4 regions of the Exiguobacterium sp. BMC-KP genome follow, and region 1 is predicted to be linked to each of the others. Evidence: riboswitches for the same ligand, from Rfam matches in the RefSeq annotation. Region 1 holds a riboswitch; each other region holds the start of a gene.

Region 1 (5,434 bases):
CTGAAATCGGCGACGTTACAGTAAATCTGTTCTTGTTCAAGGAATGGCGCTAAGATCGGTTCGACGAAAAAGTCCATTCCACCACTGACGATTGAAAAATCGATTCCTTGACGACGACTGTACTGAAGTAACTCTGAGAAGCCGTCTCGAATCACGGCACGTTCTAACAAGAAATCAAGATAAGCTGTTTTACCGTCGGACGGTAAGAGCGCGAACATCTGCCCGACACCACTCTGAATCGATAACGTTCGGTCAAGCACACCGCGTTTCAACGGTTCGAAGGCATCAGCTGGTGCAAAGGCCTGCATGAGCGCGATGATATTATCCTGCGTCGTCACCGTACCGTCGAAATCACAAAGAATTCGTACAGTCATGACTTGATCCCCCAAGCGTCGAGGGCAATCCGTAGTTCTTCATGGCGAGATGCTGCCGTCGATAGGGATTCATTTGCGAGCGCTGCATCGAGTGCTTGACGGAAAGCAATGACACCAGCTGCTGCACCTTGCGGATGACCATGCACGCCACCGCCGGCGTTGATGACGGAATCGATCCCGAAGTCGCGAACGAGTTGGGCGACGAGTCCTGGGTGAATACCGGCTGAAGGTACTGGGAAGATCGCTTTCGTCTGACCGATGCGGGTCGCTTCGACCGCGATGCCACGGGCGACATCCTTCGGTAAAGCGACATTGCCGTAAGGTGACGGGAATAACGTCAAGTCTGCTCCGGCAGCGCGCGGTAGTGTACCAAGTAAGACAGGAGCTGCAACACCATGGTTCGGGCTCGCGATCAACGCGCCACTATATGCTGGGTGATTAAAAATCGGAACAGTAATCTCCGGATCACTTGCTAGTTCACGTAAGACGTCGAGTCCGTATGTGAAGGTATTCAGTAAGAAAGCGGTCGCTCCAGCATCAATCAATCGCTTAGCTTGATCCTTGAGCGTAAAGACGGGACCACTAAGTGTGATCGCATACAACGCACGTTTACCGGTCCGGTGGAAGTGAGCGTCGATGACCTCACGTCCGATGCGTGCCCGGTCAATCGTTGGTGTCAATGGGTTATCGTATAGAATCTCATCGTCTTTGACGAGATCGATTCCACCGGCAAGTTGTCCTTCGAGTTGATCGCGGAGGAACGATAGATCGCGTCCGATGACGCCTTTGAAAATACTCATCAACAAGGGACGATCTTCGACACCAATCAAGGAGCGGACCCCTTCGATGCCGAACTTCGCACCTGGAAAATCTGGTGTGAACGTATCGGGTAACAGCAATTCCGTTAACTTGATTTCACCGTCGAGTGAGAGTTTGCCGAAGACGGTCGTCAGAATCGCGGAAAAGTCACGCGACACGTTATGTTCTGGGTAACGAATCGTGATATATCCGTTACCGTCGCGCTCTTCGGTATGTACGACTTCCCCTTTGAACGAGGCAAGTTGTTGTTGTTCAAGATGATTCAGCTCCGTCCAAGAACCGACCGTCAAACCAAGCGCGAGTTGTTCAGCGCGTTGCTCGAGTCGATCACGGGCAGTCAATTGATAAGTAGCAGTAATATAAGCCATGTCTTTCCTCCTTCAACAAAAAAATGGTCCCTTGTCAGCGACAAGAGACCATGAATGATTCGAACGTGGACTCTTATCGGTCAGCTTAGTAGCTGCAAGAATTAGCACCGTGCCAAAAGGTCGGTTGCTGCGACATCGTAGGGCTTGTCCCTCCGTCTGCTCTTGATAAGAATTGGATGAAATTGTGAAATCTAATTGCAATTTTTACATGAGAGTCACGACTTGTCAAACTATTTTTAGAAAATTTATTTTTTTGAAAATACTCTTTCTATAGATGGCGTGAAAACAATGTCTGTTTCTCCTCGATTTTAGTTTGACAGCAGGGAAGTTGATTGCGTAAGATTCAAATCAATATCACACACGACAACTACATACGACTCTTATCGCGAGTTGGCAGAGGGAATTGGCCCGATGACGCCGCAGCAACCGACCACTAGGCACGGTGCTACATCCAACAGACGTTTCGTCTGAGAGATAAGAGGACGCAGTGACTTTCCTGCGCCTCTTTTCGATGACGAAAAGAGGCGCTTTTTCGTGTACCACATAGGGGGAAACTGACATGACATACAAAGCATTTACAGAACAGGACGCGATTGATCGTGTTCGGACACTCGGACTGATCGGAAACGGCCCTGTCGAAGCAGAAGAAATTGGTGACGGGAATCTTAACCTCGTCTTTCGGATTCGAGAAGGCGAACATCGGTTGATTTTAAAACAAGCATTACCGTACGCAAAGGTCGTTGGGGAAAGCTGGCCGCTATCGCTCGAGCGAGCGTGGATTGAGCAATCTGCACTCCGTGAATTCGCGCGACATGCCGTACCATTCGTACCACGTGTCTTTCATGCGAGTCATGAAGAAGCGTACACGGTCATGGAAGATCTTTCACATTTAACGATCGTTCGGAGCGGACTGCTTGCAGGTGAACAATATCCGTTGCTCGCAGAACATATCGGTTCCTATCTCGCCCGGACTTTATTCCATACATCGGACTTTGCACTTGGTCCAGTCGAAAAGAAACGCGTTGCCCGAACGTATTACAATCCAGACTTGTGCGACATCACAGAAAAACTGATCTTCACGGATCCGTTCCATGATGCGGAGACGAATGAGATTGAAGCCGGGCTTGAAGAAGAAGTAGCGCATCTTTGGGCAGACGACACACTCAAACGCGAAGTCGCGAAACTTGAAGCCCTTTTCATCACAAAAGGCGACGCTTTGTTGCACGGTGATCTACATACAGGAAGCATCTTCGCCTCGGCAACGGAAACGAAAGTCATCGATCCGGAATTTGCCTTTTATGGGCCATTCGGATTCGATGTCGGACAATTCATCGCCCATCTATTCTTTGCGGCATATCCGGATTACCCAGCACTTCGTGATGCGCGAATTCGAGACATCGATACGTTCTGGCTGACATTTGCTTCGACGTTCCGTGCCTTATGGGAACGGGAAGCGGTCGAACCGTTCCAGACATCGGGACTTGTTGATGATGTGCTGAGCACGATCTTGCAAGATGCACTTGGCTTTGCAGGGTGTGAATTGATTCGGCGGACGATTGGTCTTGCGCCAGTCGCTGATCTAGAATCAATCACTTCAACAACGGAACGTCTGGAGCAAAAACGTCACGCCCTCCGTTTAGGCTCCGCTTTAATCAAGCGCCGGACGGAATGCCGAACATTTGATGATTTACGAAACTTTGACGTAACGGAGGAGTTAAGCCGATGAGTACATTCGTCCAAAGTATTCGTTATGAAGACCGTGTCTTGACGATTCTCGATCAGACGCGTCTACCACAGGAAGAACACTATGAAGTGATCACCGACCTTGCGCAAGCGGTCGAGGCGATTAAACAACTACGCGTTCGGGGAGCACCTGCGATCAGTTTATTCGGTGGCTTTGTGCTCGTTCAGGAAGCGTACCGGCTCGAAACGTCGCTTCCGGTCTATAAGCAGGCCTTGCTTGAGACATCAGCGACGTTACTCGCGACACGCCCGACAGCCGTCAATCTGCGAAATGTTCTCAATCAACTAAACCCGATCATTCAAGATGGCGTGTCGGTAGAAGACATCCGCGAACGGTTGGAAAAACGAGTGGTCGCCTTATACGAACAGGATGCACAGACTTCGCGACAAATCGGGATTCATGCACTGGAATTGTTCCAGTCAGGCAACCGGATCCTGACGATTTGTAATGCGGGATCGATTGCGACCGCTGCTTACGGAACGGCACTCGCTCCGTTTTATATTGCAAAAGAACGCGGCATCGAGTTATCCGTTTTTGCGAGTGAGACACGACCACTCTTGCAAGGTGCGCGATTGACGACATGGGAATTACAACGCGCTGGAATTGATGTCACGTTAATTACAGACAACATGGTCGCTCATACGCTGAAAGAAAAACAAATCGATGCAATCATCGTCGGGGCAGACCGGATTACACGAAACGGAGATACGGCGAACAAAATCGGGACGTTCCAATTGGCATTGCTCGCGCAAGCTTTCGGTATTCCGTTTTACGTCGCGGCACCGCTCTCGACGTTTGACTTCTCGCTTATTTCCGGTGACGCGATCGAGATCGAAGAGCGTGATCCGCAGGAAGTGACGGCGATCCAAGGCGTTGCGACAGCACCAGCAGGAGTCGCTGTCTTCAACCCAGCATTTGATGTCACACCACATACGTTGATCACAGGTATCATTACGGAACTCGGTGTCATCACGCAACCAAATGAAGAAACGATCGAACAATTAACGGGGCTTCAACCCTTAGGATAAGGAGATATTTCATGAAAAAATTAGCTTACGCCGTCCTAGCACCGGCACTGTTACTAGCGGCTTGTGCAAATGGAGAAGCGACGACGACAAAAGTCGTCAAAGATGTACCAAAAGGGGTTCAATCGGACGTCAAGATCGCCGTCATTCGTAACCTCGCATCGGATGATCATACGAAACAACTCCTTGATGGCGCACGAAGTGAGGGCGAAGCACTCGGCTTTAAAGTCAGTACGTTCATCTCGGAAGGGAACGACGTCAAGTTCAAGGAACTGGTCGCCCAAGCGATTCAGCAAGATTATGATGGTCTCATCATCTCGCACGGCAAGGAAGATTACGCGTATGACATGATCAAACCAGCTGTCGATAAAGGACTGAAGGTCGTGACGTTCGATACGGTCACGAAGAAAAAAGGGGCATCTCTAAAAGGCGTGACGGAAACATTCCAAAACGATCATCAGCTCGCGAAGCTATCGCTTGATGAAGTGACGAAGGTGACGGACAAGAAGCCGGTCCGTGTCATCAAACTCTGGTTCGGACCAGGTTTTGCCCCGCTCGATCGTCGTCAGGAAATCTATAAGACATACGAAGCAGACGGCAAAATCAAAACGCTTGAGACAGTCGGACCGACGAACTTCCAAGATGTCCAAGGCGATATCGCAACGAAGATGAATGCCATCCTCGCGAAATATCCGAAAGGAAGCATTGACGCCGTCTGGGGAGCGTGGGATGAAGTTGCAAAAGGGGCTTACAAATCGCTCAAGGATAATAAACGTCAAGAAATCCCGCTGATCTCGATCGATGTTTCGAATCAGGATATCAATCTGATGCGTGAAAAAGGCAGTAACTGGGTCTCGACGAGTGCGGTGGATCCGTTCTTGATTGGACAAACGGACATGCGATTACTGGCTAAGAAAATCGCCGGAGAGAAGACGCCAGATAGCTTTGACCTCGATGCGAAACTCGTTGAGCAGAAGGCATTGAAGCAGGACACAACGATGTACAATCTCGATACGATCATCAAAGGATGGAGTACGTCGGACAAATTCAATGAGCCGTGGATGGACCGGTTGCGTGACGTCCATAAAAAACAATGACGTCTAT
Region 2 (5,434 bases), on a different contig from region 1:
CTTCATACCACGTCTTTGCGACAGTTTGGAACGATGTGCACTGATTCGTACCCGACCATGTCTTCGCGACCGGATCATAAACCTCGCCGGAGTTCGGATAGACGATGATCGGTACGTTCGTCAATGCTTTGACATGAAGAATGAAATCGGTCGCGTAAGATGCCGGAAAACAATTTGCACCAATCGCTGCAAGTTGCGGATGTTGTCCGATCGTCTCGATACATGTCGCAAGTGGTGTTCCCTCACTGATGTGCGTCGCATCTTGAAGCGAGAACGTCAGCCAAGCAGATACTTCCGGATACGCTTCGAGAATCTGGAACAACACGACAGCTTCCTCAAGTGACGGAATCGTCTCGAACGCCAGCAGATCCGCACCCGCTTCAATCAATGCTTCGATCCGCGGTCTGTGGAAGGCTTCTAGCACATCAGCTGACACACCATAATGACCGCGATATTCAGATCCATCTGCTAAGTAGGCACCATAAGGACCAACAGATCCCGCGATTAGTGCGGCATTCTTTCCGCTACGCGTCCGTGCGTCTTGCGCAAGAGTGACCGTTTGTCGGATCAGTTTCTCTGCTTCCTCGGTTGTGATGTGACGTTGCTTGAACCCTTCGATACTTGCTTGATAGCTTGAGGTGATCGCGACATCGGCACCTACTTCGAAGTAATCGTTATGGACACGCTCAATCTGTTCTGGTGCTTCGATCAAGAGACGCGCTGACCAGAGCGGATCGTTCAGGTCAAATCCCTTTTGTTCGAGTTCGGTCGCAAGCGCTCCATCTAAAATCAGGAAGGGAACTTTCTGTAATCGTTGGTCAACTGGATTTTTGATTCGGGACATCTTCAACACTCCGTTTCTGAGAAGAATTCGTGAACGCATAAACGACATAACAGATCACGATGAATGGAATACCGCAGTACAAAGCAATACGTTGTGTCGGATCAAATCCGATCCCAATTAGGGAAATCAAACAGACAACGAAGGCTGCAATCGGTACGAATGGAAACAGTGGTGTACGATAGACCAATTCGTCGACCGTATGCCCTTCGCGGAGGAATTGTTTCCGGAAGCGATATTGCGCAACGCTGATACTCATCCAGACGACGACGACAGCAAGTCCGGAAATCGAGACGAGCGCGATATAGACACTTCCTGCTGCATAGATGCTAGACAGCAAGGCAAGTCCTCCACCGAGCATGCTGAACAATACAGCTCGAAGTGGAACTCCGCTTGGCGTCACCTGGGCGAAGAAGCGCGGAATCATCCGTTCGTTCGCAAGCGACCAAAGCATCCGTGAGGCCGCGTAAAGTCCCGAGTTCGCTGCCGATAAGATCGCCGTCAAAATGACAAAGTTCATCACGTCTGCTGCGTAGGGAATACCGATCCGTTCAAATACGGCTACAAATGGACTTTCGAGTACGCCCTTTCCTTCCGTTGGCAACAAGACGGCTAATACGATGATCGTACCAACGAAAAAGAGAACCAATCGTAGAATCGTCGTCCGGATTGCAAGCGGAATCGTCCGTTTCGGATCGACTGCTTCACCCGCTGCTACACCAATTAATTCTGTGCCCGAGTAAGCAAAGTTCACTGCGAGCATCGTCATGAAGATGACGAAAGCGCCATTCGGGAACAATCCACCTTCGGTTAACGAAGAAAAGAATGGGGCTGGACTACCATCTTGCAGTGGAATGAAGCCGACGATGGCTCCTGCACCAAGTAAAATGAAAGCAATGATCGTTACGACCTTAATAGCGGAGAACCAAAATTCGACTTCAGCAAAGACACGGACCTTCAAAACGTTAATACCAAGGATCATCGTAGCGAATAATGCACTGAACACCCAGACAGGAACGGATGGGAACCAACGCTGCATCAAAATGCCTGCTGCCGTGAATTCTGAACCGAGGGCGACCGTCCACGTCAGCCAGTAGAGCCAAGCCACTGTATAACCTGTGCCGGGTCCGATATACTTTGTCGCGTATTTATGGAATGAACCAGTTTCCGGCATATGTACAGCCAGTTCACCGAGACTTAACATGACGAGATAAACGACGACGGCCCCAATTAAGTAAGACAGAATCGTTCCGACGCGCCCTGCTTGTTCCAATGTATAACCCGTACTTAAAAATAATCCTGTTCCAATAACACCACCTAACGACAGCATGATCAGATGACGTGATTCCATCTTTCGTCGAAAAGCCCCGCTCGTTTTCATGAATCCATTTCCTCCTCATTCCACCTATTTCAAACAAAAAACGCATCCTCACGGATGCGTCGGTCGACAATTCGGAAATCTTATCGATCGGGTGCAGCACCCGCAGGAATTAGCACAGTATCTTTCGACCTGTTGCTGAGGTTTCATAGGGCCAGTCCCTCCACCTCTCTGGATAAGTATGTAATTGTTCCTAACCATATCAGAATGCAGATAATTCAGTCAACATGCATTTCTTGATTTTTTTGATAGATTCCTAAATTTGACTCGATGAGTTGAAGATGACGTTGAGACATTGTTTTTAGTAAAGTAGTAAAAAAGTGATCAACTTCTACTCGTTGACCTTTTTCCATATCCCGCAACATCGACGATTTCATCTTATCTTCCATTGCATTCATTTGTTTCATCAGTACAGCTTCTACATCATCATTGAAGACCGCACCCTGTTCTTCCATTGCCTGTTTCGATTCCTTCATGACGTCTATGATCATCTGACGCCCGACAGGTTCTTGCCGAATCGGACCGATGGCAGAGCGAAATAGTGTCGTCACGCCAGCGAATGTCGAAATGAACAGATATTTTTGCCACATGTCATCCATGATGTGCGTTGAGTACGCCATCGGCGCCTTTGCTTTCGCAAAACGTGTTGCAATTTCCTCCAGACGAGCTGTTGGTTTACCGATCCGTGAACCAAATAACAGCCGGTGTGACGGACTTGTCTGTACAATACGCCCTTCTGTATCAAGCGTCGATTCAATGAAGCAAAGACCACCGAGCACTCGATCTTCTCCGAAGACTTCTGTTAACCGGCGAATATGTTGCATCCCGTTTAATAACGGAATGATATATGTATCCTCCGAAACGAATGGCGCAAGATCCTTCAATACGTCATCTAAGTGATAAGCCTTCGTCGAAAGCAAGACGACGTCGAATGTATGATCCGGTCGCATGTCGTGCGTCACTAACTGAGGCGTGATCGTGATATCACCGTGAGGACTAGTGATTTGCAGTCCTGTTTTTTGTAGCTGTTCATAACGTTTCGGACGAACGAGGAATGTCACCTGTTCACCTTTTTCAGCAAGACGACCTCCGAAATATCCTCCGACTGCCCCTGCACCTACGACTAAAATATGCATATGTACGATCTCCTCCTTATTTGTTCTACACGTCACTTACTTCTTCACCCTAACATATCGAAAACGATTTTCCTGATTCCTGCTTGAATCACTAAAATTTAAGTTAAGCGTTTGCATTTCAGAAAAAAACGTTTATACTAACTTGTATACAAGTATACTCACTTTAGAAATCAGGTGATTCCATGTCAGAACTGTTATATCCCTTGAAATGGTTATCAAAAGCTTCCGCTGGCGATCGTGTTGCATACGAGCTACGGATGCGCATCATTTCAGGAAGTATTGAAAGCGGTACCATTTTATCTGAAAACAAGTTAGCCTCTGACTTTTCCGTTAGTCGCTCACCCATCCGTGATGCGTTAAAGATCCTTGCATCCGAACAGTTGATTCGATTGGAACGGATGGGGGCGGTCGTCGTCGGTTTATCCGAGCGCGATATCCAGGAAATCTATGATGTCCGGCTGCTCATCGAGACGTTCGTCTTTGAGCGACTCGTCAAGATCGAACGATCGGAGCTCGTTCGTGAACTCAGCAAAATTCTCGAAATGATGAAGGTCGCTATTAAATATAAGGATGCCGATGAATTTTCATTCCAAGATGTGCTGTTTCACGAAACAATCATTCGCTCGATTGACCACGGGTATGTCAGTATGATTTGGCAAAACCTTAAACCGGTCATGGAAAGTTTCATCCTCCTATCGATGCGGGTACGATTCGAGGAAGACATCGAAGACTTCGAACGCATCCTCGCGAACCACGCCCTGTACATCGAAGCGATCGAGACAGGAGATCGTGAACGGATGGTCGCTTCCTTGCATCAGAACTTTGATGATGTCCAGGAAGTCGAAGATCTCTGGAAAACGCAACAAATGATGTCGAAAGGAGTCGATTCACATGACTGAATACATGTTAGGCGTCGATATCGGAACGACGAGCACGAAGGCGGTCTTATTTACGACAAAAGGAGAGGTCATCGGACAAACGAATGTCGGTTATCCACTCCATACGCCGAATCGTTCGACGGCAGAACAAGATCCGGAAGAAATTTTTGATGCCGTACTCGAATCGATCCGCTTGATCACAAAACGTCATCCGAGCATGCCACCGAAGTTCGTCGCATTCAGCAGTGCCATGCACAGTTTGATTGCAATGGACGCACAACACCAACCATTGACTGCCTGTATCACGTGGGCGGACAGTCGGAGTGAAGCATGGTCGAACAAAATTAAGGAACAGTACGGTCTGTCGATTTATCATCGGACCGGTACACCGATTCATCCGATGTCACCGCTCAGTAAAATCAGTTGGCTCGTCGAAGATCGTCCGGAACTCCATGCTCAGACGAAAAAATATATCGGGATCAAGGAATTCGTTTTCCAACGACTATTCGGCAGATATGTCATCGATCATTCTCTCGCTTCAGCAACAGGTCTCTTCAATATTCATGAATTAGCCTGGGATACGGGCGCGTTACACGTCGCCGGAATCGATGCGAGCTATTTATCGGAACCTGTACCGACGACGACGTCATGCACCGGACTGAATGCCGATTATGCACGACAAATGGGACTGTCCGTTGATACACCATTTTTAGTCGGTGCCAGTGACGGTGTCCTTTCTAACTTAGGTGTCAACGCGATTCGCAAGGGGGAAATTGCGATCACAATCGGAACAAGCGGTGCTATCCGGACGATCATTGATCGACCGCAGACCGATGAAAAAGGACGGACGTTCTGTTACGCCCTGACCGAAGACCACTGGGTCATCGGCGGACCTGTCAATAACGGTGGAATGGTTTTACGGTGGATCCGAGATGAACTCGCTTCAGCAGAAGTCGAGACAGCGAAACGTCTCGGCATCGATCCGTACGCTGTCCTGACGAAGATTGCCGAGCGCGTCCGTCCGGGATCTGATGGACTGTTGTTCCACCCTTACTTGTCCGGTGAACGAGCACCGCTTTGGAATCCGGATGTCAGTGGTTCATTCTTCGGTTTGACGCTCTCGCACAAAAAAGAGCATATGATCCGGGCAGCACTTGAAGGTGTCATCTACAATCTGTATACCGTCTTCCTTGCTCTAATT
Region 3 (5,434 bases), on a different contig from region 1:
GACGTCCTCGCAGCAGAAGAGATTCCAGCGCAAAACGAAGTCCAATGTGGATTTGCAAGCGCACATGACCTTAAAGGAGCGAAGCACTATGCCGAGAAAATGCTTGCCGGTCGTGATGAATGGGACATCGTCTTCGGATGATCGCGAACAACGTCCGCGACCTCGTCGGAAACACACCACTCTACGAGATTACTTCATTCGATTTGCCTGCTGGTACGCGCATTTTGGCGAAGCTCGAATGGATGAACCCTGGGGGCAGCGTCAAAGACCGCCTTGGCATTCAACTCGTTGATGCAGCAATCGAAAACGGATATGTGACACCAGGCGGTACGATCATCGAGCCGACAGCCGGGAATACCGGCATCGGCTTGGCGCTCGCCGCTAAGAAATACGATCTACAAGTCATTTGTGTCGTTCCAGAAAAATTCAGTCAGGAAAAGCAGACGTTGATGCGGGCACTCGGCGCAACCGTCGTCAACACACCGACTGAACTTGATATGCAAGGGGCAATTGACCGGGCAAAAGAACTCGGTCAGGAAATTCCGAACAGTTACGTTCCGTTACAATTCGAAAACGAAGAAAATCCAGTCACGTATCAGCGGACACTCGGTCCTGAGCTGATTGCTGACTTACCGCATATCGACTGGTTCGTTGCCGGTTGTGGTTCAGGTGGTACATTTGCCGGAACAGCGGACTTCTTAAAACAACGTCTCGGCACAAAAGCAGCGATCGTCGAACCGGAAGGCTCCGTTTTAAACGGTGGTCCCGCCGGTCCGCACAAGACAGAAGGCATCGGTACAGCAAAATGGCCAAGTCTCGTGCCGCGTGAGCTCGTTGACGAGATTCATACGATTTCTGACCGCGATGCATTTGACGCGGTCCATACACTTGCCGCTCGTGAAGGACTACTCGTCGGTAGTTCAGCAGGTGCAGCGCTCGTTGCTGCCCTTGATATCGCGAAGCGTCACCCCGGCAGTACGATCGTCACGGTCTTCGCAGACAGTGCCGAACGCTACTTAAGCCAACAAATCTTTGAAAAGGTGGACGAAACTCATGCGTAAGAAGACAGCATTGATTCATGGAGGAACAGGTGTCGACCGGGCAACAGGTGCCGTCACACCACCGATCTATCAAACAAGCACATACAAGCAGGATAAAATCGGTCAACTCAAAGACGGATACGAATACTCACGGACAGCGAACCCAACACGGACGAGCATCGAACGTTTGATTGCAGATCTTGAAGGCGGCGCACGTGGTTTTGCATTCGGTTCTGGGATGGCAGCGATCCATGCCGTCTTCCATTTGCTTGAGTCTGGTGACCACATCGTCATGACAGATGACGTTTATGGTGGAACGTTCCGCTTGATGCAACGCGTCTTACCGAAGTTCAACATCCAAGTGACATTCGTCGATACGACGGATCTTGCAGCAACGGAAGCAGCGATTCAAGACAACACGAAAATCGTCTACGTCGAAACACCAACGAATCCATTGTTGAAAGTAACAGATATCGAGGCAATCGCAACGATCGCAAAACGTCACGATCTCAAACTCGTCGTCGATAACACGTTCGCAACACCATACCATCAACAACCACTCGCACTTGGTGCAGACATCGTCTTGCACAGTGCAACAAAATACATCGGCGGACACTCGGACGTCGTCGCTGGTCTTGTCGTCGTCAAAGATGATGCGCTCGGCGAAGAACTGCACTTCATCCAAAACTCGACAGGTGGCGTTCTTGGACCGCAAGACAGTTTCTTGCTCGTCCGTGGTCTTCGTACGCTTGGTATTCGGATGGATGCGATCGAAGAAACAGCCCATGATCTCGTTGCGTTCTTACAAGCACAAGACATCGTTTCAAACATCTTCTACCCAGGACTTGCATCGCACCCTGGACATGACATCCAAGCGAAACAAGCGACTGGATTCGGTGGGATGATCAGCTTTGATGTCGGTTCAGCAGCGAACGCAGAAAAACTCGTCGAGGCAACACACTTCTTCACACTCGCTGAGAGTCTTGGCGCCGTTGAGAGTCTGATTTCCGTTCCTGCACGGATGACGCACGCGTCAATCCCAGCAGAGCGTCGGGCAGAACTCGGGATCACAGACGGTCTCGTTCGGATTTCAGTTGGACTTGAGGATGCGGAAGATTTGAAAGAAGACTTAACACGTGCTTTCACGTTCCTCGAAAAAGTTTCTGAAAAAACTGTTTGACAACAAAAATAACCCCTGCTAATATTCAGAATATATTCTACAAACTTAATACCGAAACTCTTATCGAGAGTGGTGGAGGGACTGGCCCGATGAAACCCGGCAACCGCGGATCTAATCCGAAGTGGTGCTAATTCCAGCAGACAAAAGTCTGGGAGATGAGAGCAAATGGTTTTGTGTACTGAAAAGTGCGCGCGTTTGCTCAAAAACGCGCGCACTTTTTTTATTTAGGAGGGACAGTTGTGATTCGTTTACAAGACGTAGGAAAGATTTATCGCTCAAAGCGCGGAGCGGTCGAAGCCGTTGCGAATGTTGATCTGACAATCGAGCGCGGTGAAATTTTTGGAATAATCGGTTATTCCGGAGCAGGGAAATCGACTCTGATTCGCTTGCTTAATATGCTCGAGGCACCAACGAGTGGTTCGATCCAAATCGATGGTGTTGAAATGACATCACTCAAACCAAAAGAATTACGAGGCGTCCGTAAGAATGTCTCGATGGTTTTCCAACACTTCAACTTACTCTGGTCACGGACTGTTGAAGAAAACATCATGTTCCCACTCGAACTCGGTGGCTTCCCGAAAGCACGCCGCAAAGAACGAGTCGCGGAGTTGATCCAACTCGTTGGTTTGGACGGACGAGAAGGGGCTTACCCGTCACAATTATCCGGTGGTCAAAAGCAACGTGTCGGTATCGCTCGAGCACTTGCATCGAACCCGGACGTTCTCTTATGTGACGAGGCAACAAGTGCACTCGATCCAAAAACGACGGACTCAATCCTTGAGTTACTCGTCGACATCAACCAGAAACTGAAATTGACGATCGTCTTGATCACACATGAGATGCACGTCATTCAGAAAATCTGTCACCGGGTCGCCGTCATGGAAGCCGGTAAAATCGTCGAGCAAGGTCCAGTCGCAGAAGTCTTCCGTCATCCGAAGCAAGCGATGACGAAGGAATTCGTCAAACAATTGACGTCACCATTGGAAAACGAGTTGACGTTCGCGAAACTCCGCGAACGGTACCCAACCGGAAAGATCGTTCAGTTGACGTTCGTCGGATCGACGGCGGAAAGCCCGATCCTTGCGGAAGTCATGAAAGATTCACCGGTCCTGTTCAATATCATCGGCGGGAACGTTGGTCAATCGCAGGAAGGGGCACTCGGTACACTGTTCATTCAGTTGATCGGGGAAACTGAAGCAACACAAGAGGTCATCACGAAGCTTCAAGCCAGTGATGTTGAAGTGGAGGTGGATCACCGATGATTTCATTCTTTGACAACCTAGACTGGGAGATGGTGTGGGGAGCGACAGGCAGTACTGTTTATATGACAGCAGTCGCCGGTCTTTCGACATTCATTCTCGGTCTGATCATTGGTTTATTATTGTTTGCGACAAACGAAGAGTTGTTGTTCAAGAACCGAGCATTTTATTCAATCTTAAGCTTACTCGTCAACGTCTTCCGTTCGGTTCCATTCATCATCTTACTGATCTTATTAATTCCGATTACGTTAGCGCTTTTCGGTTCATTCCTCGGACCAACGGCAGCATTACCGGCACTGATCTTGGGAGCCGCTCCATTTTATGGTCGAATGGTCGAACTCGCGTTACGCGAAGTCGATAAAGGTGTCATCGAGGCAGCTGAATCGATGGGCGCGACGAAGTTCCAGATCATCTATAAAGTCTTAATCCCAGAAGCGTTGCCTGCCATCGTTTCGGGTATCACGGTCACACTCGTTTCACTTGTCGGTTATACGGCAATGGCCGGAGTAATCGGTGGAGGTGGACTGGGGGACATGGCCTTCATCGAAGGATTCCAGCGTTCTCGAAACGATATCATCGTCATTGCGACACTCTTAATCTTAGCGATCGTCTTCGTCATCCAAATCATTGGTGACTTGTTGATCCGGGCAATCGATAAACGTTAATTCAAATCTTGATTATAATTGGAGGAATCATTCATGAAAGTTTGGAAAAAATTCGTAGGTACTGCCGCTGTATCTGTTTTAGCAATCAGCCTTGCTGCTTGTGGTGAAAAATCATCAGGAAGCGACGATAAAACACTCGTCATCGGTGCTTCAAACGTACCGCACGCTGAGATTCTTGAGCATGTCAAAAAGGAATATGAAGCAAAAGGTTACAAGCTTGAAATCAAGAAGTTCCAAGATTATGTACTTCCGAACAAAGCACTTGCATCAAAAGAAATCGATGCGAACTACTTCCAGCACGTACCGTACCTCGAGCAACAAGAAAAAGAAAATAAATCGTATAAGTTCGCGAACGCAGGTGGCGTCCACGTTGAACCACTCGGTATCTATTCGAAGAAATACAAGTCACTCGATAAGTTACCAAACGGTGCAACAATCTTAACGAGCTCAAACGTCGCGGAACGCGGTCGTGTCTTGACGTTCCTTCAAAACGAAGGGTTGATCAAACTCAAAGACGGTAAAACGACAGATGCGCAACTCGGTGATATCGCGGAGAACCCGAAGAAACTCAAGTTCAAAACGAACATCGAAGCATCACTTCTTCCGCAAGCTTACAAAAACAATGAAGGCGACGCAGTCCTCATCAACACGAACTATGCGATCGATAACGGTCTGAACCCATTGAAAGACGCGATCGCATCAGAAGATGAGTCGTCACCATACGTCAACATCATCGTTACACGTGATGGCGATGAAAAAGACAAGCGTGTCACAGCACTTATTGACGTGCTACACGAAAAGAAAAACCAAGATTGGATTCTCGACAAGTACAAAGGTGCGGTCGTTCCAGTCAGCAAATAAGTTCACCGAAGCCGGCATCCTTCCTATATAATGGAAGGATGCTTTTCATTTGTCTGAAACAGGGGTTAGGGGGAATTATATGCAACGCATTCGTCAACTGCATCCGTTGACACTCGGGGTCTTGTTCGGGACGTTTTTCTCGCGTCTTGGAACGTTCATCACGATGCCATTCTTCGCCATCTACATGACGACCGTCTTGAAATTTGATCCGGTTGATGTCGGCTGGGTCCTCAGTATCTCGGCGATCGCCAGTCTCGTCATGAGTTTCATCGGTGGTACATTGTCGGACCGCTACGGTCGTCGGGCGATGATGCTCGCTGGAACAATTGGGTTCGCGGTCGTCTTCATTGCGCTCGCTCAAGTCGAGACGTTTTGGGCGTTCTTCATTCTGAGTGCCTTGAACGGGGTTTGTCGTTCGATTTTTGAACC
Region 4 (5,434 bases), on a different contig from region 1:
TACCACCTGCGAGAAGAACGGAGAGACCAAGGGCACCATATTGGTGCAGGATGTCATGTAAGAGATGATGAATCGGGGACACCTTCTTTCGTGAGAATCTTCTTCTTCAGTGTACAGGAAATAGGGGACCGTTGGAATGAAAGGACAAAAATTCTAGGGAAAGAAAAAATGAATTTTGATTTCCGGAAGTCAACCCTTTTTCTCAATACCGTTTCGAGCTATACTCGTTAAAGTGACTATTTTTAGAGGACGGTGTCGGACGATGATGCATGTAATAAATCAGTACGGCTGGATCGAAGTAATTTGTGGCAGTATGTTTTCCGGGAAATCGGAAGAGTTGATTCGTCGTGTCAGACGGGCGCAGTACGGCAAACTGCCTGTTCAAGTATTCAAGCCGGCGATCGACGACCGATACCACGAAGAACATGTCGTCTCTCACGTTGGTAATTCCGTCGTAGCGATTCCGATGGCGACGAGTCGTGATCTCTACGCAGCAGTAGCAGAAGAGACACAGATCGTCGGTATCGATGAAGTTCAATTCTTTGATGATGAAATCGTACAAGTCATCGAAGCACTCGCACAAGACGGAAAACGCGTCATTTGTGCAGGGCTTGATCAAGACTTCCGGGCAGAGCCATTCGGCAAGATGCCTGAATTACTGGCACGTGCAGAATTCGTGACGAAGCTACAGGCAATCTGTCTCTCCTGTGGGGATCCGGCTTCTCGGACACAACGTTTGATTGACGGAAAACCAGCGAACTATGATGACCCGATCATCCTAGTCGGTGCTTCAGAGTCGTATGAGCCACGGTGTCGCCATTGCCATGAGGTACCTGGAAAGCCGAAGCCACTTCAATCTGTGCAACACCAAGAAAATTAAAAAAAGACGGACCGTTTGCGGTCGTCCTTTGATTTAGCAGCTGTTCAATTCCATCCGGAAACGAATAGCTGCTTTTTAATTTATCCTGTTTCTTGCGAAAACTGACACGATTGTTCGATAAAGCGAATCGTCTCACGGACGATTACATCTTGGTCATGATCAAGTGTCGCGACGTGGTATGAATTGAGTAGACAGTAGCTTCGTTTATCATTCGTTCCGATATGACGGTGCAAGTAATCTGAACTCGACGGTGGAACGACGTGATCGGTTGCGGAATAAAGAATCAACGTCGGAAGGAGAATCGATCCCAAGCGTCCTTTCGTCTCATCCATCAAGCGGACGAGTTCGAACGCGCAACGACTTGGAACGAGATCGTAGATGATTTCAAAGGCGGACCGCTTGATATCCGGTGCCCCTTCCGGTAAGTACTGAGGACCGTCATCAAACGAGAGTGCTTCATACGACGGAACGGAAAGTGCGGCGTTGATCGTAATGATGCCGGCAAACGGAATCCCGTCAGCAGCGAGCGATAACGCGAGCGTCGCCCCCATCGATTGACCGATGACAAAAACTTGGTCGCATGTTTCTTGTAAACGTGAATAACCGTCTTGCAGGCTTTGTTTCCAACATCGTGCAGTCGATTGTTCGAACTCGCGGACGTTCGTTCCGTGACCACGCAAACGCGGCGCATAGACGGTAAAACCTTCAGCAGCAAATGCCTCACCGACGTCCCGAACACTTTGAGGAGTCGCGTTAAAACCATGACAGAGCAGGATTCCGATCGATCCACCTTGAAGATAAAATGCTTCAGCACCAGTCAATACAGGATAGTTCATCATTACTATTTTTCCTCCATTCATGAAAAAAACTCGTCGACGTCACTGCTTGGACGCCCACGAGTTTTTCACCGTATCATCCAAAGCCGCGCTTTGCTGGTCGGAGCACCTTACAGATTGCAGGTTGCCGTGAAGTCATAGAGCCAGGTCTCTCGTTCACTCTTGATAAATATCATATTGGAATTGTCGGATTAATCATTGAAACGATGGTAGCACGTTCGAAAATGACTTGTCAAATCGTTCTTGACGAATCATGATTCGTTCTTTAAGCTAATCCATAACTTGTCAATCAATCGATATGCGCCAAATGGATTATTTTTGAAAAGTTGGTTGACTTTTAAAGGTTCGACCCGTAATGTAAAAATTAGTTTTACGACATAAGCAACAACGCAACAACACACATACGAATTTCATACCGCAATACTTATCCAGAGAGGTGGAGGGACTGGCCCTGCGAAACCTCGGCAACAGACTCATTATGAGCACTGTGCCAATTCCATCAGACAAATGTCTGAGAGATGAGTGGAGTGGATTCTGCCACTGTGCGGATCCAGGTCTCTTCTTGTTTCTCAAGAAGGGACCTTTTTTTGTTGAATGAAGGGGGAAAACGGAATGATTGCATTTCATCAAGTCAAAAAAATGTACGTCACGAAGGATCAGACGATCGCAGCGCTCGACGGTGTCGACCTGACGATCGAGAAAGGCGAAATCTTCGGTGTCATCGGCTTTAGCGGTGCCGGGAAAAGTTCATTGCTCCGCTGCGTCAACCTCTTAGAACGACCGACGTCAGGAACCGTGACGGTCGACGGGGAAGATTTGACACAACTATCACCGAAGAAACTACGTCAAGCAAAACAGCGGATCGGGATGATCTTTCAACACTTCAATCTATTGAATGCGAACACGGTCTTTACGAATGTCGCGAAGCCACTCGTTCTCGCAGGCATCAAAAAAGATGAGATTCGCCGCCGGGTGACGGAGTTACTCGAATTCGTCGATCTCGCGGACAAGGCGGATCATTATCCGGATCAATTATCCGGCGGACAAAAGCAACGTGTCGGTATCGCTCGGGCACTAGCGACGCAACCATCCGTCCTTTTATGTGACGAAGCGACGTCAGCGCTCGATCCCCAGACGACACATCATATTCTGCAATTATTGAAACGAATCAATGCCGAATACGGGATCACGATTCTTTTGATCACCCATGAGATGGGCGTCATTCGGGAGATTTGCGACCGCGTCGCCGTCATCGAAGCCGGGAAGCTGATCGAGTCAGGAACAGTCTTTGATGTCTTTTCAAACCCGCAGACTGAGACAGCGAAAAACTTCGTCCGGTCCGTCATGCATGACGAGATTCCAGCATCGATTCGCCAGTTGATCGAATCACGGAATGCGAATCCAATCTATAAGATTCATTTCCTCGGTCATCACACAGGGCAGCCGCTCTTGTCACAAGTTGCGAAACGTTTTGATGTTGATGTCAACATTTTGCACGGTAGCATCACGGAGTTGCAGGAGACGCCGTTCGGCACTTTGCTCGTTGAATTAATTGGTGAAGCGACTGAAGTGAAACGAGCCTTACAGTACATTGATCAAGCACAAGTGACGGTCGAGGAGGTGCTAGCTGATGCTAGTTAATTACAGTGATATCTGGACAGCATTTTTGCAAACGATGACGATGGTATCCGTCTCACTCTTATTCTCGACCTTGATCGGCTTACCGCTTGGCATCTTGCTCGTCGTCACACGAAAAGGCGCATTACTTGAGAACGTCCCGCTATTCACGTTCTTCAATAGCATCGTTAATATCTTCCGCTCGATTCCGTTCATCATCTTACTCGTCGCGATCATCCCATTGACACGGTTGATCGTTCAGACGTCGATCGGAACCGAAGCCGCCATCGTCCCACTCGTCTTTTACGCCGCACCGTACATGGCACGGCTGATCGAAAGTTCCTTGCTTGAAGTCGATAAAGGTGTCCTTGAGGCAGCAGAAGCAATGGGCGCGACGCCATTCCAAACGATTTTCCGCTTCCTTTTACCGGAAGCACTCGGTTCACTCGTTCTTAACTTAACGATCGCGACGGTTGGGTTGATCGGGGCGTCAGCGATGGCAGGCGCGATCGGTGGCGGTGGACTGGGCGATTTAGCAATCACGTATGGTTATCAACGATTCGACACGAAAGTCATGATCATCACGGTCGGGATTCTCGTCATCTTAGTTCAAGGCTTACAGACGACAGGTAACATCGTCGCACGAAAAATTAGAAGACATTAATCAAGGGAGCGATTCAGCCATGAAAAAAGCAGTAGCGATTGGAGCAACACTAACGACGATTTTATTTGCCGGGTGCTCAGCATCGGGAGAAGACGAAAAGACGATCAAACTCGGGGTCAGCGGTTCGGATACTCAAGTTTGGGACTACGTCGCGAAAAAAGCAGAGAAGGAGGGCATCAAAATCGAGCTCGTCAAGTTCTCTGATTATGTCCAGCCAAACATGGCACTGGCTGAGGGCGAGATCGACGCCAATGCTTTCCAGACGATTTCTTACTTCAACGCATTCAAGAAGGAACATAAGTTGAAGCTGTCACCGATCGCAACGACTGTCATTGCACCGATGGGCATTTACTCAGATAAATACAAGGACGTCAAAGACATTCCAGTCGGTGGCAAAATCGCTGTTCCGAACGAAGCAACAAACATGGGACGCGCCCTCTTATTACTGCAAGAAGCAGGTCTAATCAAGTTGCCGGACGACTTTGACGGCAATGGTTCAGTCGATAAGATCGTCGAAAATCCGAAGAAACTGAAAATCGTCCCAATCGTTGCGGGGCAAACACCGCGCGTCTTACCGGACGTCGCTGCGTCGATCATTAATAACGGTATTGCTGTTGACGCAGGACTCAATCCGATCAAGGACTCGATTGTCCATGAGAACGAAACAGCCAAACCATACATCAATATCATTGCAACACGGACGGAAGACAAGAACAAAAAAGAACTGAAAAAGATCGCGTCGCTTTACCAACAAAAAGATGTCGCGGCTTTCATTAAAAAAGAGTATAAAGGCAGCTCAATCCCGACGTTCGTTCCACTAAGTGACATCGGCGAATAAATTCAAAAGGAGAGTGGACAGTATGACGACACCAGTACGCACGACATGGGTAGAGACGATTGAACAGGACATCGAACAAAAACGGGAATCCTATCTTGAGACGAGTCACCGGATTCATGCGACACCGGAAATCGGTAACGAAGAATTCTTTGCTTCGCGACTACATGCAGAACGCCTGACGGCTGAAGGCTTTACGGTAGAACTTGGCGTCGCTGGGCACGAGACAGCGTTCTTTGCGAAAAAGTCGAGTGACCGACCAGGTGCGACGATTGCTTTTCTAGCCGAATATGATGCGTTGCCAGGCATCGGTCATGCATGTGGGCACAACATCATCGGAACGACGAGTGTCGCAGCAGCGATTGCGCTCAGTAAAGTACTCGATGAAGTCGGTGGGGGTGTCGTCGTCCTCGGGACTCCGGCTGAAGAAGGGGGACCAAACGGCAGTGCGAAAGGCAGTTTCGTCAAACATCAGTTGCTTGAAGGGATCGATGCAGCCTTGATGGTTCATCCGTCGGGACAAACGCGGATCACCGGTTCTTCCCTTGCGGTCGATCCACTCGATTTTGCTTTTACCGGTCGTCCGGCGCACGCAGCGGCGT

The links. A riboswitch is a leader RNA that binds a small molecule or an ion and turns the genes downstream of it on or off. The one in region 1 is predicted to bind S-adenosylmethionine.
Region 2: another riboswitch for S-adenosylmethionine. It lies ahead of ADM98_RS01905 (amino acid permease); the one in region 1 lies ahead of ADM98_RS05400 (2,3-diketo-5-methylthiopentyl-1-phosphate enolase).
Region 3: another riboswitch for S-adenosylmethionine. It lies ahead of ADM98_RS14660 (methionine ABC transporter ATP-binding protein); the one in region 1 lies ahead of ADM98_RS05400 (2,3-diketo-5-methylthiopentyl-1-phosphate enolase).
Region 4: another riboswitch for S-adenosylmethionine. It lies ahead of ADM98_RS16465 (methionine ABC transporter ATP-binding protein); the one in region 1 lies ahead of ADM98_RS05400 (2,3-diketo-5-methylthiopentyl-1-phosphate enolase).

What each region holds. Positions count from the first base shown of each region.
Region 1 is NZ_LGIW01000014.1:286,407-291,840, forward strand. Features, by position in the region: gene ADM98_RS05395 (2-hydroxy-3-keto-5-methylthiopentenyl-1-phosphate phosphatase) at 1-374, opposite strand, end outside; gene ADM98_RS05400 (2,3-diketo-5-methylthiopentyl-1-phosphate enolase) at 371-1,561, opposite strand; SAM riboswitch class I at 1,632-1,733, opposite strand; SAM riboswitch class I at 1,939-2,042, shown strand; gene mtnK (S-methyl-5-thioribose kinase) at 2,121-3,287, shown strand; gene mtnA (S-methyl-5-thioribose-1-phosphate isomerase) at 3,284-4,333, shown strand; gene ADM98_RS05415 (sugar ABC transporter substrate-binding protein) at 4,345-5,427, shown strand; gene ADM98_RS05420 (sugar ABC transporter ATP-binding protein) at 5,424-5,434, shown strand, end outside.
Region 2 is NZ_LGIW01000012.1:68,200-73,633, reverse strand. Features, by position in the region: gene mmuM (homocysteine S-methyltransferase) at 1-844, opposite strand, end outside; gene ADM98_RS01905 (amino acid permease) at 819-2,222, opposite strand; SAM riboswitch class I at 2,300-2,401, opposite strand; gene ADM98_RS01900 (ketopantoate reductase family protein) at 2,438-3,355, opposite strand; gene ADM98_RS01895 (GntR family transcriptional regulator) at 3,538-4,254, shown strand; gene gntK (gluconokinase) at 4,247-5,434, shown strand, end outside.
Region 3 is NZ_LGIW01000015.1:1,712,393-1,717,826, reverse strand. Features, by position in the region: gene ADM98_RS14675 (S-ribosylhomocysteine lyase) at 1-141, shown strand, start outside; gene ADM98_RS14670 (PLP-dependent cysteine synthase family protein) at 138-1,061, shown strand; gene ADM98_RS14665 (bifunctional cystathionine gamma-lyase/homocysteine desulfhydrase) at 1,054-2,220, shown strand; SAM riboswitch class I at 2,278-2,382, shown strand; gene ADM98_RS14660 (methionine ABC transporter ATP-binding protein) at 2,460-3,482, shown strand; gene ADM98_RS14655 (methionine ABC transporter permease) at 3,479-4,144, shown strand; gene ADM98_RS14650 (MetQ/NlpA family ABC transporter substrate-binding protein) at 4,178-5,005, shown strand; gene ADM98_RS14645 (MDR family MFS transporter) at 5,085-5,434, shown strand, end outside.
Region 4 is NZ_LGIW01000015.1:2,097,150-2,102,583, reverse strand. Features, by position in the region: gene ADM98_RS16480 (DedA family protein) at 1-82, opposite strand, end outside; gene ADM98_RS16475 (thymidine kinase) at 266-880, shown strand; gene ADM98_RS16470 (alpha/beta hydrolase) at 961-1,716, opposite strand; SAM riboswitch class I at 1,787-1,888, opposite strand; SAM riboswitch class I at 2,138-2,241, shown strand; gene ADM98_RS16465 (methionine ABC transporter ATP-binding protein) at 2,329-3,357, shown strand; gene ADM98_RS16460 (methionine ABC transporter permease) at 3,347-3,997, shown strand; gene ADM98_RS16455 (MetQ/NlpA family ABC transporter substrate-binding protein) at 4,017-4,835, shown strand; gene ADM98_RS16450 (M20 family metallopeptidase) at 4,858-5,434, shown strand, end outside.